DNA from 4 places in the Paenibacillus sp. S-38 genome. Region 1 is predicted to be linked to each of the others. Evidence: riboswitches for the same ligand, from Rfam matches in the RefSeq annotation. Region 1 holds a riboswitch; each other region holds the start of a gene.
What was found. Region 1 has a riboswitch for cyclic di-GMP ahead of ACP26L_RS35165 (OmpL47-type beta-barrel domain-containing protein). Riboswitches for the same ligand answer to the same signal wherever they lie in the genome.
Positions count from the first base shown of each region.

Region 2: another riboswitch for cyclic di-GMP. It lies ahead of ACP26L_RS00165 (PilZ domain-containing protein); the one in region 1 lies ahead of ACP26L_RS35165 (OmpL47-type beta-barrel domain-containing protein).
Region 3: another riboswitch for cyclic di-GMP. It lies ahead of ACP26L_RS16245 (DUF192 domain-containing protein); the one in region 1 lies ahead of ACP26L_RS35165 (OmpL47-type beta-barrel domain-containing protein).
Region 4: another riboswitch for cyclic di-GMP. It lies ahead of ACP26L_RS04700 (endo-1,4-beta-xylanase); the one in region 1 lies ahead of ACP26L_RS35165 (OmpL47-type beta-barrel domain-containing protein).

Region 1 covers NZ_CP187970.1:8,027,956-8,035,392, forward strand. Annotated here, with positions in the region: gene ACP26L_RS35165 (OmpL47-type beta-barrel domain-containing protein) at 1-4,976, opposite strand, end outside; cyclic di-GMP riboswitch class I at 5,071-5,170, opposite strand; gene ACP26L_RS35170 (GlsB/YeaQ/YmgE family stress response membrane protein) at 5,765-6,022, shown strand; gene ACP26L_RS35175 (cold-shock protein) at 6,304-6,528, opposite strand; gene ACP26L_RS35180 (cold-shock protein) at 6,673-6,873, opposite strand; gene ACP26L_RS35185 (methyl-accepting chemotaxis protein) at 6,998-7,437, opposite strand, start outside.
Region 2 covers NZ_CP187970.1:26,858-34,294, reverse strand. Annotated here, with positions in the region: gene prfA (peptide chain release factor 1) at 1-159, opposite strand, end outside; gene ychF (redox-regulated ATPase YchF) at 310-1,410, opposite strand; gene ACP26L_RS00170 (peptidoglycan recognition protein family protein) at 1,592-2,317, opposite strand; gene ACP26L_RS00165 (PilZ domain-containing protein) at 2,441-3,151, opposite strand; cyclic di-GMP riboswitch class I at 3,265-3,352, opposite strand; gene tadA (tRNA adenosine(34) deaminase TadA) at 3,694-4,155, shown strand; gene ACP26L_RS00155 (DedA family protein) at 4,229-4,834, opposite strand; gene ACP26L_RS00150 (hypothetical protein) at 5,012-6,169, opposite strand; gene ACP26L_RS00145 (zf-HC2 domain-containing protein) at 6,166-6,672, opposite strand; gene ACP26L_RS00140 (RNA polymerase sigma factor) at 6,669-7,193, opposite strand; tRNA gene ACP26L_RS00135 (tRNA-Arg) at 7,375-7,437, shown strand, end outside.
Region 3 covers NZ_CP187970.1:3,538,561-3,545,997, forward strand. Annotated here, with positions in the region: gene ACP26L_RS16210 (HelD family protein) at 1-215, opposite strand, end outside; gene ACP26L_RS16215 (Lrp/AsnC family transcriptional regulator) at 481-936, shown strand; gene ACP26L_RS16220 (hypothetical protein) at 2,500-2,892, opposite strand; gene ACP26L_RS16225 (hypothetical protein) at 2,944-3,099, opposite strand; gene ACP26L_RS16230 (hypothetical protein) at 3,096-3,530, opposite strand; gene ACP26L_RS16235 (helix-turn-helix transcriptional regulator) at 3,542-3,739, opposite strand; gene fumC (class II fumarate hydratase) at 3,988-5,382, shown strand; cyclic di-GMP riboswitch class I at 5,999-6,087, shown strand; gene ACP26L_RS16245 (DUF192 domain-containing protein) at 6,174-6,515, shown strand; gene ACP26L_RS16250 (Flp family type IVb pilin) at 6,573-6,755, shown strand; gene ACP26L_RS16255 (Flp family type IVb pilin) at 6,913-7,095, shown strand; gene ACP26L_RS16260 (Flp family type IVb pilin) at 7,188-7,370, shown strand.
Region 4 covers NZ_CP187970.1:1,009,308-1,016,744, forward strand. Annotated here, with positions in the region: gene ACP26L_RS04680 (AraC family transcriptional regulator) at 1-456, shown strand, start outside; gene ACP26L_RS04685 (DODA-type extradiol aromatic ring-opening family dioxygenase) at 594-1,367, shown strand; gene ACP26L_RS04690 (methyl-accepting chemotaxis protein) at 1,484-2,932, opposite strand; gene ACP26L_RS04695 (hypothetical protein) at 3,158-3,814, shown strand; cyclic di-GMP riboswitch class I at 4,005-4,089, shown strand; gene ACP26L_RS04700 (endo-1,4-beta-xylanase) at 4,231-5,307, shown strand; gene ACP26L_RS04705 (hypothetical protein) at 5,468-6,214, shown strand; gene ACP26L_RS04710 (sugar transferase) at 6,498-7,437, shown strand, end outside.

The DNA.
Region 1 (7,437 bases):
GCATCTACCGCCGTTACCGTAACGGTGTACGTTCCCGGCTGACTGAGCTTCAGCGCCGTGCCGTTCGCCACGACGGTTCCTTCCGCTGCGTTCGGAGCGGTTACCGTCATCGTTTCGGAAGCGATACCGGATTGGCTGTCCTTCGCTGTGTAAGACAGGGTCACCGTGTCGCCCAGGGTAGCCACTTCTTTAAGATCCATCGCTACCACCGGAGCGGTACGGTCAATGTTCACGGTTATGCTCTTGGCTGCTTCTACGTTGCCTGCGGCATCCTTGGAGTAGAAGGCAATGGTGTTCGCGCCTTCGGCAGTTACCTTCACCGCGGTACCTTCGGCATAAGGCGCGCCATTCACGGAGTAGAACGTTTGGGCTGCGCCGCTGCCCGCATCGGTAGCGGTGAACGCTGCGGTTACATCTTCTTTGGACCAGCCTGCAGGTACGGAAGCTTCGGTTACAGGCGCCGTGCGGTCAACCTGCACGGATACCTTGTTTGCTTCCTCCTTGTTGCCTTTTCCATCGACGGAGTAGAAAACAATCTCATGAATACCGTCCGTACCGATCACAAGGCTTGTGCCTTGGACAAACGGTGCGCCGTCTACGGAGTAGTACGTGCCTGCAACGCCGCTGAGCGCGTCTTCAGCCGTCAGCGTGACAGCCGCTTCGCCTGCAGACCAGCCGCTTGGCGCATCAGCTTTCGTTACCGGAGCCGTGCGGTCGATCACGACTTCAACCGTTTGTGCTTTTTCTTCGTTGCCTGTCAAATCTACAGAGTAGAACGATACGCTGTGCTTGCCTTCTTCCGCCACTTGGACGGATGTGCCTTCAACATACGCTGCGCCGTCTACGGAGTAGAACGTCTTTGCCGTTCCGCTGGCTGGATCCACCGCGGTGAAGCTTACTTTTCCGTCTTCGGAGAGTGCCGTTGTTACAGGTGCCGTGCGGTCAATAAGGACTTTCACACTGCGGGCCTGCTCTTTGTTGCCGGCCTTGTCTACAGAGTAGAACGATACTTCCGTTGTTCCTTCGCTGCTGATCACAGCAGAGGTGCCTTCGGTATATGCACCGCCGCCGATGGAATAGAACGTACCGGCGACTCCGCTGCCCGTATCGGCTGCTGCCAAGGTAACCGTAACCTCACCTGCAGTCCAGCCCTCCGGTGCAGCTGCTTCCGTTACCGGAGCCGTACGGTCCATCACAACTTCGATGCTTTGAGCTGTTTCTTTGTTCCCCGCGGCATCCACCGTGTAGAAGGATACTTGATGGGATCCATCCGCGCTGATTTCAACCGATGTACCTTGAGTATATGGCGCTCCGTCCACGGAATAGAAGGTTGCCGCCACACCGCTGGCTGCATCAGCAGCTGTCAGAGTAACCACGCCTTCTGGGGAAACCTGGGACGCAGTGACCGGTGCGGTACGGTCGATTCTTACCATAGCCGTACGCGGCTCTTCTTTGTTGCCCGCTTGGTCCACCGAGTAGAATGCGAGGGTGTGTTCTCCCTCTTCGTTGAACGTTACTGCCGTGCCTGTCTGGTATTCTCCGCCGTCCATGGCGTAGTAGGTTGCAGCTACTCCACTGTCGGTATCGGTTGCTGTCAGGGTAACGACCGGCGAACCGCTGGTCCATGCGCCCGAAGCATCCGACGACGTCACCGGAGCGGCTGTGTCCGTCACCAGACGGGCCGTGACCACGTTCGACGGTGCAGATTCGCCAAAGGAATTGCTGTAGGATGTTACATAGAACTCATGGTTTGCGTAAGGCAGATTCGTTACCGTGTAAGACAGATTGTTCAAATTCTTCGTCAGAGCGACCGGCTGGCCGTCCACGATTTGGTACACGTTGTATCCATTCGCATAGGTAGCGAAGGTCCACAGGATTTGGGCCGTTTTGCTGTCAGTCAGCTTGAGACTGGCCGTTGGCGGCTGCATCTCCGGATAGATGATGTTCTCGCTCCAGCGGGCCGATGGTGCGGACTCGCCGAACCGGGTGCTGACTGCCGTGACTTCGTAGTGATGCGTCGTTTCCGTCAGGTTGTACACTTTGTAGGTCAGTGCCGTACCTTTGTAGAGCAGCTGTCTTGTACCGCCGGTTACTTCGTAGAGACGGTACTCATTCGCCCAAGTTACGGAATTCCAAGTGAATGTCATATTGTTTGCATTGAACACGGAGCCCTTAAGCACCGGTGGCTGCACTACCGGCCATACGAGTGTGAATGTGACTTTGGAGGCGGCCGGTGATTCACCGAAGCGGTCGCTGTAAGACACGACCTCATATTCATAGCTGCCTTCCGGCATGTTGGATTCCACTGCGGACAATCCACCGCCGGTGACTGTCTTCTTCAGCACGCGCTGCCCGCCTTGGATCGCATAGACACGGTAGGCTGTGGCATAAGTTACGCTGTTCCAGGACAAGACAATGTCATTGCCCGAGGAGATGGCATAGCGGAAGTTCGCCGGCGCCTGCATAACCGGGAAGACCAGCGGGAACGTCACGGTGCTGCCTTCCGGCGATTCGCCGAAGCGGTCGCTCACCGAGTGCACCACATAAGTGTAGTCGGCTTCCGGCTGGTTCGCCATCACGGCCGAAGTGGTGGTGACCGTCTTCACGAACACCTTCTCGGCACCTTTCATCTGGTACACCTTGTACGATGTGGCATAAGTGGAGGCCGTCCATCTCAGCGTAACATCGTTACCGCTGGAGAGGCTGTACGTCAGGTTCGTCGGCGGCAGCATCGTCTGCTCGTTCACCGATACGGACACTTGGCTGCCCTCCGGAGATTCCCCGAAACGGGTGCTTACGGAATGAACGACATACGTGTGATCACCATTTGCTAATTTCGAAAACGTAGTGGTAAGAGAAGTAACCGTCGTTTTCAGGACTTTCTCACCGTTCACAAGCTCATACACTTTATAGCTGTTCGCGTAGGTTGCGCCGGTCCAGGAAAGGACCGCATCGTTGCCGTTCTGAAGTTTAACCGCCAGATTGGCGGGTGCTGCCATGACCGGGAAGACAATCGGAACGGTGATTTCCGCGCCGCTTGGGGATTCGCCCAGTGTATTCGATACGGAGTGAACAGCATAGCTGTATTCACCGGCCGGCAGATTCGAGTAATACACGGTGGTTCCGGTAACGGTGCTCTTCAATACTTTTTGACCATCGATGATTTGGTATACCTTATAGCTGTTGGCATAAGGAGCCGCAGTCCACTTCAGCGTCAGATCATTGCCGCTCGTAATGGTTTGTGTCAGGCCTGTTGGAGCAGCCATCGTTTCGCCGTTCAAGGTGAACGTCAACCGCGTGGCCTGTGCCGATTCGCCGAAGCGGTTCGAATAGCTTGCAACCTCGAAGGTATACTCGCCCGGCGACTGATTGTAGAAGGTGACGTTCGTTGCGGATACCGTATTCTTCAGCGTCCGCTGGCCGTTTACGATCTGATACACTTTGTAAGAGTTGGCGTTAGCCGCCGCATCCCAGGAAAGGACGAAGTCGGTGGCGCTCTTGGCTGTTTGGATCAAGTTCGCCGGAGGCTGAATCACTGGTACCTCAACGGTTACTGCTGCCTCACTGCCCTCGGCGGAATCACCGAATTTAGTAGAGGTGGAGTACACCTTGTACGTATAAGTGCCGCTCGGCTGGTTAGTAAAGGTAACCGTCAGCGCGCTAACCGTGCTCTTCAGCACCGGCTGGCCGTCCACGATCTGGTATACCTTGTAGCCCGTCGCGTTGGCCGCAGAGGTCCAAGCCAGCACGATGTCATTCACATTCTGAAGCTTAGCTGTCAGTCCGCCAGGCGCGCTCATCGTCACCGAACCCACGGTGATCGAGACGGATGCCGCATCGGCGGAATCCCCGTAACGTGTGCTGGTCGAGCGAATTTCATAGGTGTAATCGCCGGCCGGTTGATTCGTATAGGTTACTGCCGTACCGGTAACCGTACCTTTAAGCACCGGCTGTCCGTCCACGATTTGGTATACCTTGTAACCCGTTGCATTAGCGGCAGCCGTCCAGGACAGGGTGATGTCGTTCACGTTCTGGATCCGGGCTGCAGCATTGGTTGGAGGAAGCAGGGTAATGCTGCTTACCGTAAAGGCTAGCTTCGCAGCTTCAGCGGACTCACCGAAGCGGTCGCTGTAAGAACGAATTTCGTAAGTATAGTCTCCCGCCGGCAGTGCGGTAAAAGCGGCACTTGTCGTCGTGACCGTCTTCTGCAGTACAGGCTGTCCATCGATAATCTGGTACACTTTATAAGAACCCGCATAAGTCACTGCATTCCACCGAAGGGTCACATCGCTGCCGTTCGACAGCGTGTAGGATGGACCGGTCGGTGCCGCCATGACTGGAGTAACCACCGTAACCTGCAGCGGAGTGCCGCGCTGGGATTCGCCATACAGCGAGTTCACAGCGGATACGGCGTAAGTGTATGTGCCGGCTTGATTGTTCGCAATAGAGAACGTCCGGTTAGCCGTGCTTGTCAGCAGCGAGGCACTGCCATCGGCTGCCATGCTGTAAACGTTATAAGTCTGGGCATTCGCAGATGAGCCCCAGCTCAGTACAATATCATTGCCGTTCTGGATGGTGTACGTCAGTGTTGCCGGTGCAGCCATCTCAGGATAAACCACTTCCACGTTGATCGGTGCACTTGGGCCCGACTCGCCTTCAGCGCTCAGCGTCGATACGACATAAGTATACGAGCCTTCAGCCAGGTTGCTTGCCGTGTAGGAAGTTGTTGTCGACTTGGCGAGGGGCTTCAACTGACCCTCTCCAATCTCATAAATCTGATAGCCTGTCGCCCCGTAGACCGAACTCCACGAGAGCTTTACATCATCAGGTGTCACAAACTGCGATGCCAGATTGCTCGGCGGCAGGATAGACGAGTTGATTTCCGCAGCAAAAGCGCTTACTCCGGGAAGAACCAGCTGAAGAAGAAGCAGCAGGGAAACAAAGAAAGAAAATTGCGAGCGATACGGTTTGCCCATGAATGTAGTCCTACCTTTCTTGGTGTGTGAGGGGCATTGGTCCAATAAAAAAAGAACCCCGGACAAGGTTCATAGGCATAAAGCTATGATTCCTTGTGGCAACCGGCTGCCTTCCTTTAAGAGAAATATCTCTTACCGGTTCAGGCCCTGTGGCTTTGCGTCACGCAGTTTCCTGCGTTTTGCCCTTTTCACTAGAATATGATGAGTACGTTTCTATCATATTCGATTTAGGGCAAACTGTCTATAGATAAGTACGATTTAAGTAGGTATAAATACCTTGTAAAAATAGGTTTTTGTCGAATTTAATCGAAAAAGACATTCGACTTTTCCAAGGGAAGCTGCTGATGCTCCCCTTCGTAGTTCCTCCGCAGCAGGAGCCGTCGTCATGATCCTACGGGCTGTACGCAAGCTGAAGATCCGTGGGTGCTGCAGGCGCAGGAGCAAAACCGCCGCCCCATCAAAAGATTCTGCTGCGACTGCGGCCGTCAACGAATAAAGCCGGCGATCTTCCCGCGGCACTTCAGAAAGCCTGCCGTATGACGCCGATGTGTCGTACTAGGTAAATCGAGACGGTGCCGAATCCCATACGGATGCCTTTGCGCTAGTAAATGTCAGATGGAATGTGTAACGACTGATGCCTCCTTTTCCGACTCCTTATGGAGTTATCGTTTCTACAAGCCCTCGTATCGACCGGGGCTGCTTCTTTTATCGGCGTGATTCTACCGCGAGTTGATAGGTTAATAGTAAGCATCCAACGATTCAAACAAAATAAAAAGGAGGTAGTTCAAATGGGTTTCTTATGGTCCTTGATTATCGGCGGTATCATCGGTTGGCTGGCTGGCATGATTATGGGGAAGGATCTCCCCGGCGGCATTATCGGTAACATCATCGCAGGTTTTGTAGGTGCATGGCTCGGTGGTCTTCTCCTGGGTGACTGGGGTCCGGAAGTCGGCGGCTTCTATATCGTCCCTGCGTTGATCGGTTCGATCGCGCTGGTCTTTATCGTAAGCCTGATCCTGCGCTCCATCGGACGCAATAGGGTTTAACGAATAAGAACCTGCCGCTGATTCCTACGTGGAAGCTTCCGCTTTCACTCCCAACCCATATCACAGCAAAGAGCGCCGAAGACGGATACTTCGGCGCTCTTTGCTGTTCGGTATCTACCAAGGTGCATCGGACTTAGGGCGAAAGACGCCCGCTTCCTCCTCTCGCCGCGTACCGCCTCCTTGTCCGTCCGTTTCACGCAAAAAAGCGGTACGGCTCCCTCACCAACCGGTGAAGAGCCGTACCGCCATATAGGGTTATACTGTAGGAGCAGACGGGTACATCAGGACATCGTAGCGCTTTTCTTCTTCGTTTCACGCTGGGGGACGACAAGCTGCGGAACCATCTTCATGCTTCGAACCATGGGGACATTGCACAGCGGGCAAGCCGGTACATGCTCCATCGCATAGTGATCCCGCATCCAGCTTCGGCAGCCTTCCTGCTCGCAGGACCAAACCGCCGTGTTCTCCAGCGGCGCTGCGGGAGCAGGTTTTCTTCGAAAATACATGATTCTCCTCCTTATGACTTCCCTTGGGAAAGGGGTGCCCCGGCCCGTTCTTCCGTAAAGAACAGGCAGGCACCCCTTTCATTTGACCATAAAAAACTGCCCCTAACACCGGTTAAGGGCAGTTTTTCTTTTGCATTGTGGGTATTACAGCTTTACAACGTTCTCAGCTTGTGGACCACGGTTGCCTTGAACTACGTTGAACTCAACGCGCTGACCTTCGTCGAGGGTTTTGAAGCCTTCGCCTTGGATTGCGGAGAAGTGTACGAATACGTCGCTGCCGCCTTCAACTTCGATGAAGCCGAAACCTTTTTCTGCGTTGAACCATTTCACTGTACCTGTTTGCATGTGAGAAAACCTCCAAAATTTGATTTGTAACATGTTCTTTTTACTTCGGTTGAAATAAAAAATTCACACATTACAAAAGGTTCCATCTTACAAATGATAACCCTTTACAATATGTGAATTCAGGTTACAAATATATGATATGTTTACATCTTACCACAGCGCCAAAGGGATTGCAAGACGATTGCCCAGAAAAAAGAAAATAAGTTATACAATAGAGAGGAGACCGCCGGATGCCTTCCAGCGGCTCCTTTTCCTGCACCCCATCACGCTTTGAACCGGCCGACCAGCATCTGAAGCTCCCGGGCCATATGTGCCAAGTGCTGCGAAGAAGCGGACATCTCCCCTCCATGGTCGCAAGCTGTTCCTCCGTAGCCGCGGAAACCTGCTGAGTGCCCGACGAGGCCTCCTCGGCAATCCGGAGGATCCCCCGGATCGTCTCCGTCATCCGCTGTGTGCCGGCCGTCATCCCGCGGCCCCCTGCCGTTACCGCAGCGATCCGCTCCGCCAGGGCGGAAACGGAGCTCTCGATCTCCCTGAACGAGGTGCCCGCTTCCTGCATGCTGC
Region 2 (7,437 bases), 180 kb from region 1:
GCTCTTGTATTCCATGTAAGCATCATACGTTTCCTGCAGGTCGGACTGTTCCTTCGAGAACTCCCGCAGCTTCTTGGAGTCGCCCGCGACATCGGGGTCGCAGAGCAGCTCGCTCAATTTCTCATAACGGTCCGCCAGCGCTTGTAGCCGGTCCAGCATCGTCATTCACCCTTTCCCTTCATTTCCGTTTCTTCGTATCCGTGCCCATGGCATCCTACTGACTGTTTCCTGCTGTCTGCTCCGCCGCCTTGATGTCCTTGAAGGCTAAGGCGGCTCCACTCTCATGAAGTCCGGCTGCCGCGGGCCCCGCTATACGTTGAAACGGAAATGCATGACGTCGCCGTCCTGCACCACGTACTCTTTGCCTTCGAGGCGCAGCAGCCCTTTTTCCTTCGCCGCATTCATGGAGCCGGAATTCGTCAAATCTTCGTAGCCGACCACTTCCGCACGGATAAATCCGCGTTCGAAGTCCGTATGGATCACGCCTGCCGCTTGAGGAGCCTTCATCCCCTTGCGGATCGTCCAGGCGCGCACTTCCTGTACGCCGGCCGTGAAGTACGTATACAGACCGAGCAGCTTATAGGCCGCTTTGATCAGACGGCCGAGGCCGGATTCCTGCAGGCCGAGCTCCTCGAGGAACATCGCCTTGTCTTCGCCTTCGAGCTCCGCAATCTCGGACTCTACTTTGGCCGAGATCGGCACGACCTCCGCATTCTCGGCGGCCGCATATTCGCGCACCTGCTGAACGTACGGGTTGCCGTCGCTGTTCGCTACTTCCGCCTCGCTGACGTTCGCCGCATAGAGGACCGGCTTCATCGTGAGCAGGTGCAGGTCGCGGATCAGCAGCTTCTCTTCATCGGTGAGGTCGAGGCTGCGGGCCGGCTTGTCGTTGTAGAGCGCTTCTTTGACTTTCTCGAGCGTCTCGACTTCCTGGGCCACCTTCTTGTCGCCGCCCTTCAGGTTCTTGCGGGAGCGCTCGATCTTCCGGTCAACGGAGTCTACGTCGGCGAGGATGAGCTCGAGATTGATCGTCTCGATGTCGCTGATCGGATCAACCTTGCCGGAGACGTGCGTGATGTTCTCGTCCTGGAAGCAGCGGACGACATGCACGATCGCGTCGACTTCGCGGATATGCGAGAGGAACTTGTTGCCAAGGCCTTCGCCCTTGCTCGCCCCCTTGACGATACCGGCAATATCGATGAATTCAAATGCAGTCGGCACGATGCGGTTCGGCGTCACGATCTTCGCAAGGCCTTCGAGACGCTCGTCCGGCACTTCCACTACGCCGACGTTCGGATCTATAGTACAAAACGGGTAGTTCGCTGATTCTGCCCCAGCTTGTGTTATCGCATTAAACAACGTGGACTTCCCTACGTTCGGCAGCCCGACGATTCCTGCTTTCAAAGCCATATCAAGGACAACTCCTATCCGGTATTCCGCTTAGATTCTGACATTCTATTATAGCTTATTATTAGCCAGTTTGTCACGCAGTTACACTTTTTGGAACCGGGCTTATGTAAAAAAGCCGGCCCCCGCCGCGCACGGAGTCCAGCCTGCTGCGGGCATTCGCCTGTCAGGAGCGCCCTTCATCTTATTGTTCCGGCTGCCCCGAGACCCGGCGCAGCTCGTTGGCCAGCCGGTTCGCCTCGGTCCGGCTCTCCTCATCCTGCGAGGCGTAGTAGATCGCCGACAGGAAGCCGATCAGCTTGTTCGCGTCCTCCGGCGCGATCAGCACCTCGGGCTTCGGGGGCGTAACGATCGTGCAGGCCTTGAGCTCGTCGGCCACATCCTGTACGAAGTTCGCGAACGATTTGCCGAGCTGCCGCAGAGGCGTCTGCGGGTCGCTGCGCCGTGCCGGGTCCAGGATGTAGTGCCCGGTGATGTCCGTCAGCGGATTCAGACCATACCGGTTACAGGCATAAGCGAAAACCCATACGTACCTTTTGTACGATTCCGACAGATTGATGCTTCCGCCGTAGCACAACTCCACCGCACCGGCCGTATCGTTGGCATCGGTGCCATACCGCGCATTATCGGTCGTCACGTTATAGAGCACGTGATACGCCTTTTCCGCCGTGCCTGTCAGCAGGGGTATGCATTCGATAATCTGCTTGTCATCGACGAACAAATGGGCGGAGGACGCCATATCATTGCGTGTCCTTTCGTAATACGCCACGTTCGCCGCCGCGGTTGAGCTCGGATTTCCCGTATCATGGGCCACCATGAAGCGGCAGCCGGATAAGGGAAGCTTAGGCCTTCTCTGGCTGGGTCCCGTCAAGTAGCGTGGAATGATCTCGTACTTCATCAAAAAAGCCACGATCCTCACCACCTCTTCTTCTATCATACAGCATATGCTGCAAAGAGGTGGACGGTACGCGGCGCATACGTCTGGCTGTCCTGGTTATAGGTGATTCGGCTGTCTTCTCTGCCCGGCTTAGGCCTATTTAAAGACCCGCTTTGCCGTCTCTTCCCGCTTCGTGCGAAAATGCGTTTCGACCTGCTTTTTCAGAACATAAGCACGAAGCGAGTTTGCTTTATCCTTGGCCAGATCGATGAACTGGGCTCCAAAATAAAACTCTCCGTTCTCGGTTCTCTCGGTACGAGCGATTTCCGCGCGGCACGCCATTTCGACGCCGAGATCCAAATGCAGGTGCACTACAGCTCCCCTGCCGATACGAAGATCTTCGCGGATGGTAAACCCAATCCCGCTTACACTGACATTGTGCACACTGAGATCGATCTTGTCTTCAAGCAGCCGGTCGCTGCCGTCCGCCATCTGTACCGAAAGCACACGTCCGTCTTCCTTCACAGTAATCCGGGGGTTCTCCCGCTTCTCGGCAAACAAATTCCGGTTCTGCGGCGGGTTGATAATGATCAGAGCACCGTGGTCTTTAGCTACTACTGTCGATTCAAAGATATAAATACCGCCCGGGGAATAGACGGTCAGCTTGACGGTGTCTCCGAGTTCGAACACTTTATACTCCGACATTTCGATCTCCAGAATATCGCCTTCCGCATAGGTCAGAATACCGGTAGAAACGAAGCTTGCCTTCTCTACGACCGTCCGGCTGTGAAGCAGGATGCCGCTGGGGCTGTGGTACGTCTCGTCTGTAAGGCTGTAAGATGATCTTGCTGCAGCCATCTTCATCATGGGGTTGCCACCTCTCGCATGGTTATGTGTTTTCTGGGATGTAGGGGATCGGCCAAGCCAAAAAGGCCGACTCCATTCGCAAAGAGGGATCCGCCGGGGGGTTCGTGAGTCCATTCGGCGGCCAGGCTGTCATAGTCCCTGCAGGACCGTAGACCCTAAGCTTTGCGTCCCTGCCTTTCGACAGGTTTGCCGTGAAGCGAATGATTCTTATGAAATTCCTAGTCACTTAGCATCAGTTTTTAGGCACATATACCTATCATTACTCTTCATTATAGGTATGAGAACCCGATTCTTCAAGTGTTTTTTTGATCCTATCCGCCGCCATTTATTCACATGTGTATAAACGATATTAGTTATTCACACTGTTAAGGGTCTGTGGACAAGTTGGGCAATAGGGATAGAACTTGCTCTATCATGCACTTTTTTCTACAATGGACTGGGAAACGGATCGGATTATCCACAATTTTATCCACAGCGTGTTGACAAAGAATAACTTCTGCCGTCACCCTGTCCACATCAGCAGAAATGAGAGGTTTGCAGCTATGGAGGAAGAACACGTACGCTTCATGCGTGCCGCGATCGAAGAAGCACGCAAAGCCGAAGCGATACGGGAGGTGCCGATCGGGGCGGTTATCGTCCGGGAAGGCGAGATTATCGGGCGCGGCTATAACCGGCGGGAGACGGATAAGGACCCCTTGGCCCATGCGGAGCTCATCGCCATCCGCGAGGCAAGCGAGCATCTGGATGCCTGGCGGCTGCTGAACTGCCGTCTTTATGTTACCCTCGAGCCCTGTCCCATGTGTGCGGGGGCGATCGTCCAGTCGCGGATCGTTCAGGTGGTCTACGGTACGCAGGATCCCAAGGCGGGATGTGCCGGCACACTAATGAACCTGCTGCAGGAGGAACGGTTCAATCACCGGGTTGACGTTGTCAGCGGGATTCTTCAAGAAGAATGCGGCTCGATGCTGACCGATTTCTTCCGCAGGCTGCGGGCAAAGAAGTAGCCGGGCTGTCAGTTAAGAAGCAAGCATAAGGTGACGTGGGGAAGGACAAGGCGCTTGTCCTTCCCTTTGTGCTCTATCTGGCCTTCTGGCGCAGAGGCCGAAGCCAGAGCATAGCCAGCCCTCCGGCCACCAGCAGCGCAAGCACGTACCATCCATACTTGGTGACCGTGCGGGAGATCACGTCGATCGAATCCCCGAAGTAATATCCGAGCATGAAGTAACCCAGCGTCCACAAGAATCCCGTAGAGTAAGAGTAAAGTGCATACGTCCGGTAGGGCATGCCGTTGATGCCGACCAGGTAGGGAACCAGATGCCGGACCACCGGGAGAAAATAGCTGAATACCAGCGTACCCGATCCGTAACGCCCCAGCATAGCATACGATCTTTCGATATAGGGCTCCATGCTCTTCTTCTGCCGAAGACGCTCCAGAACCGGATGCCCCATGACCCGGCCCAGCACATAACCGAGAGTTAGTCCCGAGACGACGCCCACATAGGTAATCACGAAAGCGGGCAGCGGCTTCAGTAGATGCAGCGCGCCCACCATGCCTCCGGTCATCACCACCACCTCATCCGGAATGGGCATCCCTACGATGCCGAGCCACAGGGCGAAGAACAGCGCGAGGTATCCGAACTGGTGGATGTAAGACAGCAGCGTATCAATCGTCACGTTTCTCATCTCCTTATCAAGGGCAGAGGGAAGCTCCCGGCCCGGTACTCTATCCAGATTTCCCGGAGAACCCTTCCTCTAAACGCCGAAGAACCGTTCCCTGTGGGGAACGGCTTTTACTAGAGTCTCAATGTTATGTGAGCCACGGCCTGTGCATACCTAATCCTACTCCATTGTTCTATCCCGTCATATGCGCCTGCCCTGATTGGGATTACGGCTGCCGAACAGGAGCCGGATGCCTCCGCCGATGAGCAGGACCGAAATGACGAACGTCTGGAAATACCGTTCGAACCAGTAGATGATTCTCCTCTGTATCTCAGAAGTGACCCACAGATCGAGCAGCTGCAGCAGCACTTGATCGAACAAATAATAAACACCGAGGCCGAGAAGACCGAAGCCAACCCAGCGCTGATAGTGCAGCAGCCACTCGACGACCGGGATATCCCGGAGCTCTTCCCTCTCCCATCTGGAGATATGCTGCAGGGCATCGAAGAAGCTGAAGAACCACAGCAGGGGGATCAGGAACATGAAGAGAGAGAGCCGCAGCACATCCAGGATGTAGACCGCGAGCAGAAACCCTGCCATGAGCTGGAAGCCCCTCTTCTGCAGGCCGAGATACATATGGCCCGCTCCCGGGAAGACGGAGAGAATCGCCGCAAGCGTCCGGTTCTTCCGTCCGCCGCCCCGCCACTCCTGAAAGTCCTCGAAGAACGTCCGGTCCGGCAGCGGTTCACCGGCTTCCCGGCGCTTCAGGAGCTGTACGCAGTCGAACATGCCGTAGAGCCAGACGATGGGGAGAACCCCCAGGAAGACGAAGAAATCGTCCTGACCGGTTAATGCCGCGAGGAACAGTGTCATGACGATGAAGCCGAAGAATACCGCCATGAAGGCCAGGCCCCGCTGCATCAGACCGAGATGAAAGTGCCCCAGCCCCGGAATGAATGACAGGAACACGGTAAAATAACGGTCGTTCGTCGCTGCAGGCGGATATACATCGGATGCATGGGGTTGTCTTTCGTAATGAATTCCTTGCTTGGCTTGCGCCTCTTCTTCGCGGGATACGGGACCCGGATACGAATAGGGCGGTCTCGGATGGGGTGAGGCCAGAAGAGACACGATCATGTCCACCAGGTTAATGAGGCCCACTATTATCCCCATCACGCACAGGAGTACGCCCAATTTCATCTCCCTGAATATCACAGCGGATAAGAAGGAAAACAGCGCCAGTCCGAAAAATAATACCCCATAGGTCATTCCTTTGATGACTCTGCCCCTATACAGGTGGCCAAGTCCCGGAATGAACGACAGCAGCAGAGCCACCATCGGATGTTTCGTTGAGTTCATCGGTTATCCTCTCTTTCTCGTTTGGACTCGATCCGATCCAGCAGGCCGACTGTTTTTTCCATCCATCTTACGGAATAAGGTTCCGTTTCGGCTGCCGGCCGGGCAAGGTCCGGATGATCCGGATCCACAGCCGCTGAAACGCTGCCCATCAAGAACTGAAATGTACCCGTGCCCATCAGGAGCATCGTAATGGCGGCGGCCACCCCGTAATGCAGCAGCGGATGCTGGAACCAAGACCGCGGGTGAAGGTGGATTCCGGTCTGCCTCGCAGGGGGGAACGCAGCAGAGCGATGTTCGATGTCCCACTGCTTCATGACCGATGCCTGCAGCGATGCGGTATCCGGCTGCGGCAGCACTTCGGCCAGCTCTTCCAGCGCTTCCAAGTAGATCTCGAAACAGGTAGCACAGTCCTCTGCCAGGTGAGTGTCACATCCGTCTCTTTCTTCCGGAGTGAGCACGCCCCGGACGTAGGCAAGCCATGTTTCCCTCGGCATATGGTTCATTCCAGATCTTCCTCCCTCCATGCTTTGCGCATATACTGCTTGGCCCGGTAAAGCTTGGACTCCACCGTTTTGACCGCCACCTGCTGCTCGTCGGCAATCTGTTGGTAGCTCTTGTCCTCGAGATAAAAGGCCACGACCACATCCCGGTACGCCCCCGGCAGCCGCTCGAGATTCTCCCTTACCCGCTCCCGGCGGTCCCTGTGCAGCACCTTTTCTTCCACGGGGCTGCCTGAGGGTCGAGCAGCCGCGCCAATGGCTTCCCATTCCTCGGTTAGCTGCTCCCTCTTGCGGTCTTTCGAGCGTTTATAGTCAATGGCCTTGTGTACGGCTATGCGCGTCAGCCATGTTTTCAATCCGCCGTGCCGGTACTGGGGGAGGGAGCTGTAGATCTTCAGCAGTACTTCCTGCGTCACATCCTCGGCATCCCCGGCTGAATGCAGCACCGAGTAGACGGCCTTGTACAAGTCGGTTCCGTACCGCTCCACGAGCTCGCGGAACGCTTCCCGGTCCCCACCTACGATCCGGGCTATCCATGCTTCTTCGGTAATCGGTCTCCCCCTCCCTTCTCCACAAGCAATAGACGACCGCCATGCCTCTCTTCACTGCAGCGGCCGCAAGAAATTTTTCCTGCCCGCGGAGGCCGGGTGTTCGCTTTTCTCCCGTGCGGCGGTGTGATATAATAACCCTTGGTTAGGATAACGCGTCCCCATAGCTCAACAGGATAGAGCAGTCCTCTCCTAAAGGACAGATAGTGGTTCGAGTCCT
Region 3 (7,437 bases), 3.7 Mb from region 1:
TGAAAATCCAGCCGTCCGAAGTAAGGCTCGGGCCCGGCCTGGGTGAGACTGCGCCGCTTGTTGTCGCGGATGGACTCCAGCACCTGCTCGGTCAAGTCGGGACCTGTGTATACAGGGATACCCTGCAGGTAGTTGAGCTGCTCCTCCATCTCATGGATCGTGCTCTCGAGGCGTTCAAGTTCTTCGCTGTAAGCTTGCTGCAGACCGGATTCCAAGTCGTGTCACCCTCCGTTCGAATGTGCTCGGATTATGTTTTCGTCTCGTTCTGAATACGTTTCCTTGTTTTGACAGGAGTAATACTATAGCATATGGCCCTATCGGCTGCAACTGCTTTTCGGCGCGGGATGCAGCATGGATTACAGAACACGAAAACTTCGGGGAGGCCGTCTGGACACGGGGGCTCCGCCCCTCTATGATGGAAAAAAGAGGATCGGCGGCAGGCCCGGACCTTAGAGAGACCGAAGGAGAGGAAGAGTCGAGATGGAACAGCGCGAAGCGAGAAAAACGGATGGGGGAGGCGGGCTCGATGAGACCGACCTTCATATCCTCCGGCTGCTGCAGGGGAACAGCCGGCTGCAGTGGAAGGAGATCGGCCGCGAGGTGCATCTGACCGGTCAGGCGGTCGGGGGCCGCATCCGGCGGATGGAGGACCTCGGAGTCATCCGCGGATACACCGTAAGGACCGACCCGGATCGCACGGGAAGAGCGGTCACGGCGCTGGTGACCGTGTTCCTGAAGTCGGCGTCCCACCACGGCCGGTTCCGTGAATTCGTCACCTCGGAGGAGCAGATCACCGAAGCCCACCGGATCTCCGGGGAGGGCTGCTATCAGTTCAAAGCGCAGACAGCCACACAGGAAGAACTGAATGATCTGCTCGACCGGCTGCTCGAGTACGGCAATTACCGGGTGCAGCTCTCACTCGGCGCGATCAAGTGAAAGAACCGTCCTGGGGCACAGGACGGTTCTTAAAGCCGTTCATCGCCTTGTGGTGAGCGCGGCGATAAGGCCGAAGGGCCAGGCACGGGCCAGAGGCCGGAGGGACAAGGCTGAAGGGCCGGGCAAGGGGGCCAGAGGCCGGAGGGACAAGGCCGAAGGCCATGCACGGGGGCCAGAGGCCGTAGGGACAAGGCCGAAGGCCATGCACGGGGGCCAGAGGCCGTAGGGACAAGGCCGAAGGGAAAGGCACGTGGCCAAGGCCGGAGGGACAAAGCCGAAGGGCCAGGGCCGGCAGGACAAGGCCGAAGGGAAAGGCACGTGGCCGAGGCCGGAGGGGCGGGCACGGGGCCAAGACTGTGACTAATCCGGAGTCTGGCCAGACCGAGCCGAGGCCAATCCATAGACGAGTCAGCGGCGAGCCGGGTACCATGCTCCGAGGCAGCCCCCAAGTAGAGTCAAGTCATGGCCAAGCCTTCACTTGGAAGTTTATTTGGCATTAGGAAGTCATCCGAAGGGAGAAATTCAAATAAGGGAACTCAGATGTCTTATTTGAATATTTCCCATCATTTCCCGGCATTTAGCGGAACTCAGATGCCTTATAGTCTCCTTTTTCATCGAAAAGCTGGCTCGGGCAACGAAATAGCGAACCTCAGTTCCTTTATTTGCAAAATGGCCCTATTGGCGGGGGATATAGCGCATTTCAGTTCCCTTATTTACTTTTTTAGTCCGGTAGGCCTGGCTGCTCATTGGGGAATGCCGCACATTGGGCGATAAGGCTCGACGGCCGGATCAGCGCGGAAATGGATGGTGCTCGAATTCCCCAGCAGGAGCGAACCTATATGGCGATAGCACCTTTGGCCATGTCTGCACGGAAACAGACGGTGCTGGAACTCCCTCTGCAGGAATGCACCTATATGGCGATGGCAGTTCCGGCTAGTTCGGCCCGGAAAAGGGACGCTGCGGAGGTTTCCACTGGAGTGGACATATGAAACCATCGCTCGCCTGGTCAGCAAATCTCTCCGTAACGTCCGGCCAGTTCAGCCGAAAATCGGCCTTACGAGTCCCACCGACCGGAGCGGACTACATGGACAATGGCACGTCCGGCCAGTTCGGCCGAAAACCGGCGATACAAGTCCCACCGACCGGAGCGGACCACATGGGACAATGGCACGCTCTGCTGGCTCCGCCCGGAATCCAGCGTTACGCGTCCCCCTTGTTGGAGCGGGTCCCCCATATGGCGGTATAGCTCAACCGTCCACCTCACAGGAAACGGACGCTGCGAAGCTCTCACGCCTCTGTGAACCTAAGCGTCGGACGCCGGATATACTCGGACGGTTCAATGCTGGCTGCCGCTGCTTCGTCCGGGGCATTTTACGCTTAGGGTGTACCACAGCTCAGGCCAGCCTTTTCAAGCGATATCGCTTCAATAGTTATCGCTTCAATAGTTATCGCTTCAATAGTTATCGCTTCAATAGTTATCTCTTCAATCGATATCTCAAATCTTACGTCATTCGCGCGATACCGACCGGAGCGGTTTGGCTGCTGCCAAGGCACGGGCCGGTGTTACCGCCGCTTGCGGATCTTCCACCATTCGACGGCAGATTGAAGGATAGAGGCAATGAGCAGCACGACGACCAGCGGCATACTGCTCACATGATCTCCTCCACGGCTTTCCGTCCATAAGTCGAGCATGACCATCAACAGCAGCAGCACCAGCAGGACATAGTAGCTGAACGCCGCACTCTCGGTTGCGATGGCTTTTCCCCGTTCCCGTTCTTCCTCCATAGACTTCCAAGCGAACGCATTCAAGAGTGTGGGAAGCACCAAGGAAAGAAGGAACAGTTCCATCGTACCGAGCGGTTGGCCTTCATACAGCTTCGTGATAGTCAAGCCGAGTATACAGAGCACGGCGGCGGAGGCAGCGGCGCGGCGGAACAGTTGAAGCGGTGAAGGCATACAGGAATCGTTCCTTTCCTCGGGTATCAACCGCAGATTGACTTTCACGTCTTAGCGGTATTTGCGGACGGTCCACCATTCGATGAGGGGCTGCAGTACCAGGGCAGCGCACAAGGCGGCGAACATCGGTACGTTATCGATGGTTCCGTCCTCCGGCCCCGTCCATTCTCCGACAAGGAACAGCAGAAGCAGCACCGCAAGCATCACATGGTAACTGAGCGAGGACTCTTGGCCGAAATGGAAACGCCCATCTCATCCCTTTCCTCCACGTGCGAGTTCCAGGCGAATACATGAAACAGGGGGATCAGCACGATGGGGAGTGAGATCAGGTCGCTTTCGGTCAGCGGTCTGCCTTGGAGCAGTTTCGCGGCGTTGAGGCCGAGAACAATGAGAACAGCGACAACTGCGACGGTTCGGCGGATCAGTGGAAGGGCGGGCCGCTTTAGCTTTCTTTGCATCATCGGATCATTTCCTTTCGAAGGGGCTGAACACTCGAAGCGTCTTATCTTTGACATCCGGAAGAGACCGGGCCGCCGGTCGTCGGCGAACGATGGCGATGAACGTTCACTCCATCTTATCTGAGTCATTCCTGGCTTCCATTGCTGCGTGATGTTTAACTTCATGATCGCTCGCTTCATCACCATCAGACTCAGGAGCCGCCGCCAAGGAACAATTCGTCAACCGTCACCCCCAGGACGCGGGCAAGCTGAAAAGCGAGGGAGAGACTCGGATCGTATTTGTTGTTCTCGATGGCATTGATGGTCTGGCGGGACACCGCACAGGCTTTGGCGAGATCGTCCTGCGACAGGCCGTGGGCTTTGCGGCGGTCTTTGATGTCGTTTTTCATGGTGGAACTCCCTCAAGGTTGTCAAATATGTTTGACACTATTGTAGAGTGCAGAAGTATTGTATGTCAAATAATTCCTGTTATAAGAATGGATTGGAAGGGATTTTGGCTGACATATCGTATTAAAAAGTGAAGGAGTATGGGGGCAGAGAGGAGTCGATTACCGATGAAGTTCGCCTCCGGAATGGAAGGAGCAGGAAACGGGGTAATATAGGAGGATGAGACCAAGCCAAGGAGAGTGACGAAGCAATGGAAGGGTTCAGAATCGAACGCGATACGATGGGCGAAATCAAGGTGCCGGCGGATAAGCTGTGGGGCGCGCAGACGCAGCGCAGCAGCGAGAACTTCCGGATCGGCACCGAGCGGATGCCGCTGGAGGTGGTGCATGCCTTCGCGATCCTCAAGAAGGCGGCGGCCCGGGCCAACGAGCGGCTCGGCAAGCTGGAGCCGGAGAAGGCCGAGGCGATCTCCGCAGCGGCGACGGAGATCATCCAGGGCAGGTGGGACAACGAGTTCCCGCTCGTCGTCTGGCAGACCGGCAGCGGCACGCAGTCCAATATGAACGCGAACGAGGTCATCGCCCACCTGGCCACCAAGCGGCTGGAGGAGAGCGGCAAGACGGTGCGCATCCACCCGAATGACGATGTGAACCGCTCGCAGAGCTCCAACGATACGTTCCCGACGGCGATGCATATCGCCGGGGTGCTTGCCGTGGAGAAGCGCCTGCTGCCGGCCCTTGCCGAGCTGCAGGGTACGCTGAAGGCGAAGATGGACGAGTTCAGCGACATTGTCAAAATCGGCCGGACGCATCTGCAGGACGCCACACCGCTGACTCTCGGCCAGGAGATCAGCGGCTGGTGGGCGATGCTCGAGAAGAGCGGCGCGATGATCCGCCGGAGTGTGGAGACGATGCGCGAGCTGGCGATCGGCGGGACGGCCGTCGGCACAGGGCTCAACGCCCATCCGAGGTTCGGGGAGACCGCGGCCGAGGAGATCTCGAAGGAAACGGGCATCCCGTTCGTGTCCTCGGACAACAAGTTCCACGGCCTGACGAGCCACGACCAGATCGTCTACACGCATGGAGCGATCAAGGCGCTCGCGGCGGATCTCATGAAGATCGCCAACGATGTAAGGTGGCTGGCCAGCGGTCCGCGCTGCGGCATCGGCGAGATCCGGATCCCGGAGAACGAGCCGGGAAGCTCGATCATGCCGGGCAAGGTGAACCCGACGCAGAGCGAAGCGCTCACGATGGTCGTCTGCCAGGTGATGGGCAACGACGCGGCGATCGGATTCGCCGCCTCTCAGGGGAACTTTGAGCTGAACGTGTTCAAGCCGGTGATCATTCACAATTTCCTGCAGTCCGTCCGGCTACTGGCCGACAGCATGGAGTCGTTCAACCGCAACTGTGCGGTAGGCATTGAGCCGGACCGTGCGGTCATCCAGCGCTATCTGGAACAGTCGCTGATGCTCGTGACGGCGCTTAATCCGCATATCGGGTACGAGAAGGCGGCTTCCATCGCGAAGACGGCCCACAAGGAGGGCCTAACCCTCAAGGAAGCGGCGATGCGCAGCGGTTATTTGACGGCGGAGCAGTTCGACAGCATCGTGCGGCCCGAGGATATGATTCATCCCTGGGAATCGTAGGCCCCCTTGCTCTATAAAATACACTTCCACACCGGAGTCCGATCAGCGGGGCTCCGGTTTTTTCTGTAGATAGGAATGCAGCAGTGTCACTTCACCTTGGAACCAGCCTGATTGACGCGTACCGTCCTTATCTGGAAAAGACGAAGCCGGTTATCTTTGGAGCGCTCTTTCGTATGTTTAGATGCTGCGAACATCCGGCCTTGGCCCCGGAATACAGCGTCCAGGGGTTGGAAGGGACTGGAGAAAGCCTGCGCAGGGTGTGTCCTCTGACCAACGGTAGGGCATAGGGCCCGGCAGAACGTCTCCGTTTTTCCCGGGACTTCGCGCAGGGAGTCTCTCTTACTTCCAGCCTACCTCCAGGCAGGATCAATTTACCAGGCGGGGGATGAGGCGAGGGTTTCCTCCCGGAAGCAGGGGGGGGTGCACCGTTTCCTGCGTCGTTAGCCTCTTTTAGGCTTCATGGGTATGGTTCTTTATGTTCTAAATAAACAAGGAGTTAATGCCTATTAAATAAGCTGTCAAGCATAAAAAACATAGTTCTAAAAGCACATGGAAACTCATCAAAATCCCGATAAGATATGGCTATCAAACGAGTTCGACGACAAAATTCGCCGAATCTCGATAAAGGCAAACCTGGTGAAAACCAGCGACGCAAAGCTACAGGGGCTACCGCGATAAGATCCGCTAAGCCAGCCAGCTACCGAAAGATGACGGGGTACATAGATGTGTTCCCATCCCTCCTTTCGGCTGAAGCAGGGATATTTTGTATGAACAAGGAGGCGAAATCCAGAATGAAGCTGGTGAATCTGAATACGGGAGAAACCCTTGCATCGGACCTGCATACCGCGAAGACCTTCTTGGAGCGGCTGCGCGGCCTGATGTTCTCCAAGGAGCTGCCGCAAGGCACCGGACTTCACATCCGTCCCTGCCGCTCAATCCACACTTTCTTCATGCGTTATGCGATCGATGTACTGTATCTGGACGAGAACCATACCATTGTGGGCATGCAGGAGAAGCTGCCCCCAGGCCGGGTCGGCCCGCTGGTCCCCCGCGCCGTATCGGTCGTCGAGCTTCCTGCGGGAAGTCTCAGCCTGACGCAGACGAAGGATGGACAAGCCGTAGTATTTTTGTAAAGCAGGATTCGATATTCACAAACCCAAGCCCAACCACTCAAAGGAGAGAGACACAGCATGATGAACAAACTGAGAGCACTCGTAACCGAAGAACAGGGACAAGGAATGACGGAGTACGGTCTGGTCCTCGGACTGATCGCCGTAGCGGTGGTAGCCACGCTGGTCATGCTGCGTACGGAGATCACGAACATTTTCACAGATGCACTGAATACGGTACAAAGCCGCAATTCAACGCCATAAATCGCAGCCGGAGTGTACATGAGGCAGCCTCATGGGAATCCCGCTTCGCTTAAGCATCAACGCACCAGTAATTAACCGAATATTCAAACAAAACGGCCGGCAGGCCCCATGAATCGCATAAATCCAACCCTATCCACTCAAAGGAGAGAGACACAGCATGATGAACAAACTGAGAGCACTCGTAACCGAAGAACAAGGACAAGGAATGACGGAGTACGGTCTGGTCCTCGGGCTGATCGCCGTAGCGGTGGTAGCCACGCTGGTCATGCTGCGTACGGAAATCACGAACATTTTCACCGATGCGCTTAATACGGTACAAAGCCGCACTAACACGCCATAATCGAACAATCGACTGCAGCTTGTGGAGTGGAGCCCGGAGGTTCCTTCCAAACATCAACCAAAGCCCAACAACTCAAAGGAGAGAGACACAGCATGATGAACAAACTGAGAGCACTCGTAACCGAAGAACAGGGACAAGGAATGACGGAGTACGGTCTGGTCCTCGGGCTGATCGCCGTAGCGGTGGTAGCCACGCTGGTCATGCTGCGTACGGAAATCACGAACATTTTCACCGATGCGCTTAATACGGTACAAAGCCGCAATACAACGCCATAATCGTACAATCGACTGCAGCTTGTGGAGTGGAGCCCGGAGGTTCCTTCCAAACATCAACCAAAGCCCA
Region 4 (7,437 bases), 1.2 Mb from region 1:
CCGCTCCGGCAGCTGACGGAGCTTGAATGCGAATCCCACCGCAGCTGGGCACGCTGGAAGCTTCAGCTTACCTTCCAATCGGTGCTGGAGCAGCTCAGCGGGGCGCTGGACGCCCAGGCTGCAGTGCCCGGAGCCAAGGTAGCCGAGCGGGCGGCCTCCTATCTGCGCTCCCATTATAAGGAGACGGTGACAGCCCCCATGCTGGGGGAAGCATTGAATTTTCACCCCGTGTATATCGCACGCTGCATGCAGCAGGAGTTCGGGTGTTCCCCTTTCGAGTATCTGATGCATTACCGGCTCGAGCAGGCGAAGCTGAAGCTGCTGCAGACGGACCTGTCGATCGCCCGCATTGCCGAGGAGGTGGGCTTCAACCAGCCGGCGTATTTCACATCCTGCTTTACGAAGCAGGAAGGGGTGACACCGAGGATGTACCGCAAGCGGTTTTCGCACGAATAATCCGAAGGCGGAAGAGAGATAATGACAGCGGACGGCCTGACGCATCGCCCTATGAAATATTATTGACAGAAATATATTATCGTTATATACTAACTTACATAAAGTAACTACATGAAAATAGTAAAGGAGCTGCTGTCATGATTCCATCCTCCCTGTTCCTCGCCCACGGTTCGCCCATGCTGGCCATTGAAGATACGGAGTATGCCCGCTTTCTCGGCACCTTGGCCGAAGGCCTCCGGCCCAAAGCCATTGTCATTTTTACAGCCCACTGGGAAAGTGAGATCACGACGGTTTCCTCTTCCGACGCGGTGTACGAGACGATTTACGATTTCGGCGGATTTCCCGACGAACTCTATGAGGTACGCTATAACGCCAGGGGCTCTTCCGTTGTGGCGGGTCTCGTAACCGAACGTCTCCAAGCGGTGGGGATTCCGGTCCGGCGGGATACGGAGCGGGGCCTTGACCACGGCTCCTGGACCCTTCTCCACCGGATGTACCCGCAGGCGGATATCCCGGTCGTCCAAGTGTCGGTGAACCCGGACCTGCCGCCGAAGGAGCAGTTCCGCATCGGTGAAGCGCTGCGCGGCCTGAACCGCGATGAGATTCTCGTCATCGGCAGCGGTGTTACGGTCCACAACCTGCGGATGCTCCGCTGGGGCCAGAGCACGCCGGAGACTTGGGCGGTCGAGTTCGACGATTGGCTGCTGAAGCGCCTGGAGGAAAAGGACTACGAGAGCCTCTTCCGCTACGCCGAGCTGGCGCCGCATGCCCGTCAGGCAGTCCCCCGCGCAGAGCACTTCGTACCTTTCTTCATTGCGCTCGGTGCAGGGCAGGAGGGCGGCGAACCGGAGGTCATTCACCGCAGTTATGACCTGGGTACGCTGAGCTACCTCAGCCTGCAGCAAGCTTAACCAGCCAGGCCGGCAGCAATACGGCACCGCCCACATCAAATAAGGAGCGTTTCCCCTGCGGGAGACGCTCCTTCTTCTATTTGCAGCGATGCCCTGGAGCCCGGCCGGCTTCCCGATCAAGACTTCGCCGAATCTGTCTCGGCAACGATCTCCGTAAGCACGGCCACCAGGTCGTCGAGCTTGCGGAAGCTCGTCTCGACCTCCGTGATGCGGCGTCCCTGCTCGTCAATGCTCGCCAGCATTTCTTCCACAGCGGCGGCCGACTGGTCGGTGATGCCGGAGACGGCACCCGCTTCCGCCGAGATGGCGGCCGAGGACTGGTACAGGCCCATCATTTGATTGTTCACTTCATGGGAGCTGCCAAGCAGGTTCGCGGCATGGGCGTGGATCGTCTCGAAGAGGACGGCAAAATCGTCCGCGGCCTGACTTACGTCCACCATGCCTTTCTGCCCGAGCTCGGCATGTCTTGCCACCTGTTCGCTGTACGTGCGGATATCGCTAAGAATGGCTGCGATCTCCTGCGTGGACTTCTGCGAGTGTTCGGCAAGCTTGCGGACTTCGCTCGATACGACGGCGAAGCCTTTGCCGTGTTCCCCGGCACGCGCCGCCTCGATGGCTGCATTGAGGGCCAGAAGGTTCGTCTGGTTGGCGATGTCGTTGATTACGCTGAGGATGCTCTCGATATGCCGGTTGCGTTCCTGCAGCTGGCTCATCAAGCTTACCGTGTGGCCTACGGCGCCCGATACTTCCTGGATGGCCGAGCGGATCCCACTTATGCGTTCTTCACCGGTCTTGGTTTCTTTCTCCGTGCGCACGGACAGGGTCTCCATCTCCGAGGAAGACGCTGCGGCGGATTCTACGCTGCCGCTCACCTGCTGGAGCGAACGGCGGATCGCGCCTACGCTGTCAGCCTGCTCCTGTACGCCGCGGGACATGTCGTTGAAGGCGCTGACGAGCTCGCGGGATACATGCCCCGTGACCTGCACATTCTCCCGGAGATGGGCGCTGAAGTCGCTTAAGTCTTGGATCGTTTGCTTGACGCGGCCCAGCAGCAGGTCATTACGGTTGCGCTCGGCAAGCATGGCCTGGGCGTTGGCGGTCTCCGACCTGCGGAATTTCTCTCCGATGAGGCTTTGCGCCAGGAGAAACGCCGTCACGGCCGCGTGAACGATGATCAGCACCACGAAGCCATCCTGGGGCAAGGACGGGAACACCGCATCGTGCTGGGCGAAAAAAGCATACAGCGTAAGGGCCAGATTCCCGAGCCCGGTCAGCAGAATCGGACGATAGTTAAAATAGAGGGCGACTACCGCATAATTGATAAACAAGGCGAGGATCCCTTCCAGTGCGGGAGCCAGCATCATAGGGAACAGCATGGACAGGAACAAACCGAGGGTCATGATGTACATGACGCTGTTTTGCCGCTCGGTCCGGTAGGTCAGATACACACAACCCCCTGCAAACACGAGGCCGGTGAGGAGAACGCTCAGAGCGACTTGGGTATGGCCCATCGCGAACTGCGGGAGAATCCCGATAATCAGGAGAATGGAATACATCTTGAGCATAAGTTTGTTGCGCGCTTGCATGGGTTGTGTTTACCGCCTTTCGAATGTTGGGTAGCTTCTAACGCTTATGCTATCTTTTTCGGCATTCCGGGGCGCCGGCATTATACATATTTTCGCAAAGGACTGGGGCAAGAAGTTGCAAACATGCAGAATTGTCTTCTTGCGGAGAGCCGGGCGGTTGTAGTATGAATGAAGCATGCGGTGAAAAAAGGGAGCGGTTGGTTCATGAAACGGAGGATCTATAAAGGGCAGCTGGCCAAAGGCAGGGAGAGCGAAGGGCTCGCCAGTCTGCGGGAAAGCAATGGAGCGCACCGCCTGGTGTCCGGCGGCACGCTGATGACTGCGGCTGCGTTTCATTGGGAGGGCAGCGTATACCTTTATTACGAATGCACAGCGGAAGATGTGGCACCGGAGGAGCTGGCGGGGGAAGCCGGCCGCGATCTCATGGACTGGCCCGGCGGTGGAGAGCCGCGAAAGTGGGTGCCGATGATCGATGTATTCCACTTCAACGAGCCGGTATCGCGGGATCATTGGCTGCGCAAGACGCCGGTGGAGCAGAGAGTAGGGCGGGTCGCCCATCTGCGGCCGGAGATGATGAGCAGCTATATCTACTATCACTACCAGCTGCAGGAGGAGCGGGCTTTCCTCGGGAACAAGTACGAGATCATCGCCATGCATGAGAATCAGCTCTTCGGCTACCAGGAGTTCCCTAAGGTCGTGGAAGAGCCGCTCAGTCCCCGCAAGCTCCAAACCTCGGGTACCCCCGAGAATTGGGAAGACTCCCGGATGGATCTGCACTTCCAGCCTTGGCCCGACGGGCACCTGTATTTTAAGCCGATCGAAACGGTGTTCGCTTATTATGCGGGAGACAGCAAAGCATAGGAGGGATACAGTTCACGGTACTTTTGGCATCTGGTTGGATGACGAAGGTACTAAGATCAAAGAGATAGCAGTTTGCATCCCTAAAGCAAGGTCGATATTTGTGGAAAAATGCGTAAAAAGTACTATACATTTCGAAGATCAGGTGTTATAATCCTATCAAGATAGTGCCTTAACGAACAAAAAAATAAATATCCGACAAAGGCAAAACTGGTGAAAATCAGTGACGCAAAGCTACAGGGGCTACAGTCTTAGGACCATGCCAGCCAGTTGCCGGTTGAAAGTAAGTTATTTGTGAAACTGCAAATAGGCTTATCCGGCTCAATGGATAAGTCTATTTTTCGTTCCGCTAAGGATATCCTTTAAATCATTTAGAGGTGATCCCGATGAAGAGAACATGGAAAATTGCAGTTTCTTCCTTGCTTACGATAAATCTGCTTGCCGCATCTTCCTTCGCTGACTTTAGTAGTTCGACCGCCATGGCTGCCGCCGCAGCCAAATCTTCCGTTACCAAAAGTTCGAACAAGAAGGAACAGAAGACAGTTACGCTGAAGGAAGCGGCTCAAGCGAAAGGAAAGCATATCGGTGTAGCGACGCAAAGCTGGCTGGTCAACAATAGCGGCTATGCTGCCGTGCTCAACCAAGAGTTCGATACGATCACGCCGGAGTACCAAATGAAGATGGGTGTGATTCAGAAGCAAAAAGGAATCTACAACTTCAGCGAAGCCGATGCGCTGGTGGACTTCGCGCAGAAGAACAATAAAATCGTAAGAGGCCATACACTGGTATGGCACAGCTCCCTTCCTTCCTGGGTGGAGAACGGCAAATTTACAAGAGAAGAATGGATCGCCATCCTCAAAGACCACATCACGAAGACCGTTCAGCACTTCAAAGGTAAGGTTTACGGATGGGACGTAGTGAATGAAGCCTTCTGGCAGAACGGACAGTACCGTCCGACCGTCTGGTACAATAATATCGGACCGGAGTACATCGAGATGGCGTTCCGTTTTGCACATGAAGCGGACCCGCAGGCAAAGCTGTATTACAACGACTTCAGCTCCGAAGTGAAGAATGAAAAGTCCGACGCGATCTACAAGATGTTGAAGGATCTGAAGAGCAAAGGGGTACCGATCGACGGGATCGGATTCCAGACGCACCTGACGATTGATGGCCTGAATTACAATGACATGAAAACCAACTTCCAGCGCTTCGCGGCACTCGGGCTTGACACGGATATTACGGAGATGGATCTGGTAACCCACACGTTCAAAGGGACGATGGAACAGAAGATGAATGCTGCCGCAGAGGTATACAGCAGCGTCATGAAAGTGGCGCTCAGCCTGCCAAGCTGCAAATTCTTTATCGCTTGGGGGCTGAACGATAGCCAAAGCTGGCTGAATGAAGATACCGGCTTCAGCGAGTTCCCGCTGCTGTTTGACGATTCCTTCGGGAAGAAACCGGCTTACAATGCGGTTATGGAGCAGCTTAGAAAATAATAGAACAAAAGAGAATGAAGACCGGCAGATCATGTCGGTCTTTTTTATTGGTCCTATGAAAATAAGGTTGAAAATTAGATCGAAAGGTAATATAATCTGAGAGAAAGATCGTGGATATAGTTCTAATGTACTACTAGCACAGCGTCCGGGAGGAAACCTTGTGTTCACTATAAAGATGAAAAAAACATCCATACTCTCCATACTGTTATTCACCTGCTCTCTGACAGCAGCTACAGGTGCACTGGCATCCGATGCCAGCCGTGCTCCCCAGGCTGATACCATTGCGGTCTACAGCGATCATGACCGGGTGCTTCAGTCGGTAAGGGTCAGCAGTGTTGAGGCTGGTGATACGGTTACCGTATACGATGCCGAGGAAGAAGGGCGGGTTCTCGGTACTTCCCTGGTTCCTGCGGGCGAGCTGAGTGTGGATGTTGAGGTTTCCGAGCCTAGCCGGACCGCGTTGAATGTATATGTGAGTGTAACACAGCCGGGAAAAGCGGAAAGTGCCAGAACAGACAAGGAGACCGTCGCTGCTTTTGCTCCGGCCATGGAGGCCGTTGAAATCAATAGTTCGAATGCCCATGCGGGAGATTCGGTCAAAGTGACTCTGGATCTTGCTGAAGATCAGGCGGTTTCCTCCGTGACCCTCCTGTATGCCGTTGAGTCCAAGAGCGGTAGACTGACAGAGCAGCAGGTGGTCTTGGTCAAGAATGATGAGACCGGAACGTATGAAGGTTTGTTCGCGGTAGATTCCCTGACGCGCACAGGAGAATGGCACGTACAGCAGATCTCCTTCCAGAGCGAACGGGGAGAGAGGTTTGTCATTTCGGACACCCATGGAGAGGAGTGGGTTAGCGGCACTACGGAACATATGAATCTGGAAGACTTGAATATTACCATAAAATAAGCGTTCTGCATCAGATATAAGCTCCTTGCAGTCGGCCCTCACCTGTGTCTGCTTTTCGTATACATAGCGGGGGCTTTTTCATGGAAAGTTTCCTCTCCTCGCCTAAAAAGCAATCCCCTTATTGAAAAATAATTCTAAAGATATGATTAAAATTATTGCACGAACTCTACCACTTCTATAAAATGAAGAAAAAAACGGCCCTTTTCGACAAAATTCTCCCTCATCTCTCATTTCTCAAATCATCTACATACCAATCTACCCATTCTGAGCTAAGGAGATTCGCATGCACAAATTTAATAAGAGTTCTTACGTCCATCTCGAAATGTTGTTTTTCGACATTATCGGGCTGATCTTTTCGTTCGTCATGTCGTACTTTATAACGAACGCTGTGACCTTGCTTCACCCCATGGGATCTTATGTTTGGCTGCTCGTTATCTATGTACCGATCTTTTTCTTCTCAATGTCTCTCTCCAACATGTACCATAAGCTGACATTCAATTATTATGATCGAATCGTCCGCAATGTATTTAAGGCCTCCTTCCTATCAGCATTGTTTGTAGCCGCCATGATATTTTATACGAATGATGAGCTGGATTACAGCCGTATGTTCTACTCGATCTTCATGCTCAGCGCGTTCGTTATAACGGTTGTTCAGCGGATTGCGGTTTATCGCTCTAAAGGCAGTGCCGTCAAGAACGGAGTGAAGAAGACAATCATCATCGGGGTGCCGAGCGTCATCCATAAGTTTGAGTATTTTATTACGAAAACCAACGTGAAGATGGACCTTGCCGGATACATTCAGGTCGAGAGTGATGAGGAGGAGCTTGAGGCACCGACGCTGGGCAGGTTAGACGAGCTGGAAGAGATTCTGAAGCGCCATGTCGTCGATGAAGTGATCTTTGCAGTTGGAGATCAGCATATTGCCAAGGTGGAAGGTGCAGTCGCCCTCTGTGAGGATATGGGGATTACGACGCGTCTTGTGCTCAATATTTACAATCTCAATATTTCCAAAACGCACTTTACGGCCGTTGGCACCCTACCCATGCTGACTCTGCACACCGTCAGCTTGAATGTGGTTGAGCTCATGATGAAGCGGACGCTCGATATCCTCGGGGCGCTCGTTGGACTGTTCATCACGGGTCTTGCGTCCCTGGTCATTGTCCCCCTGATCAAGCTCGATTCCCCCGGCCCCATACTCTTTGCCCAAGATCGCGTCGGTGTCA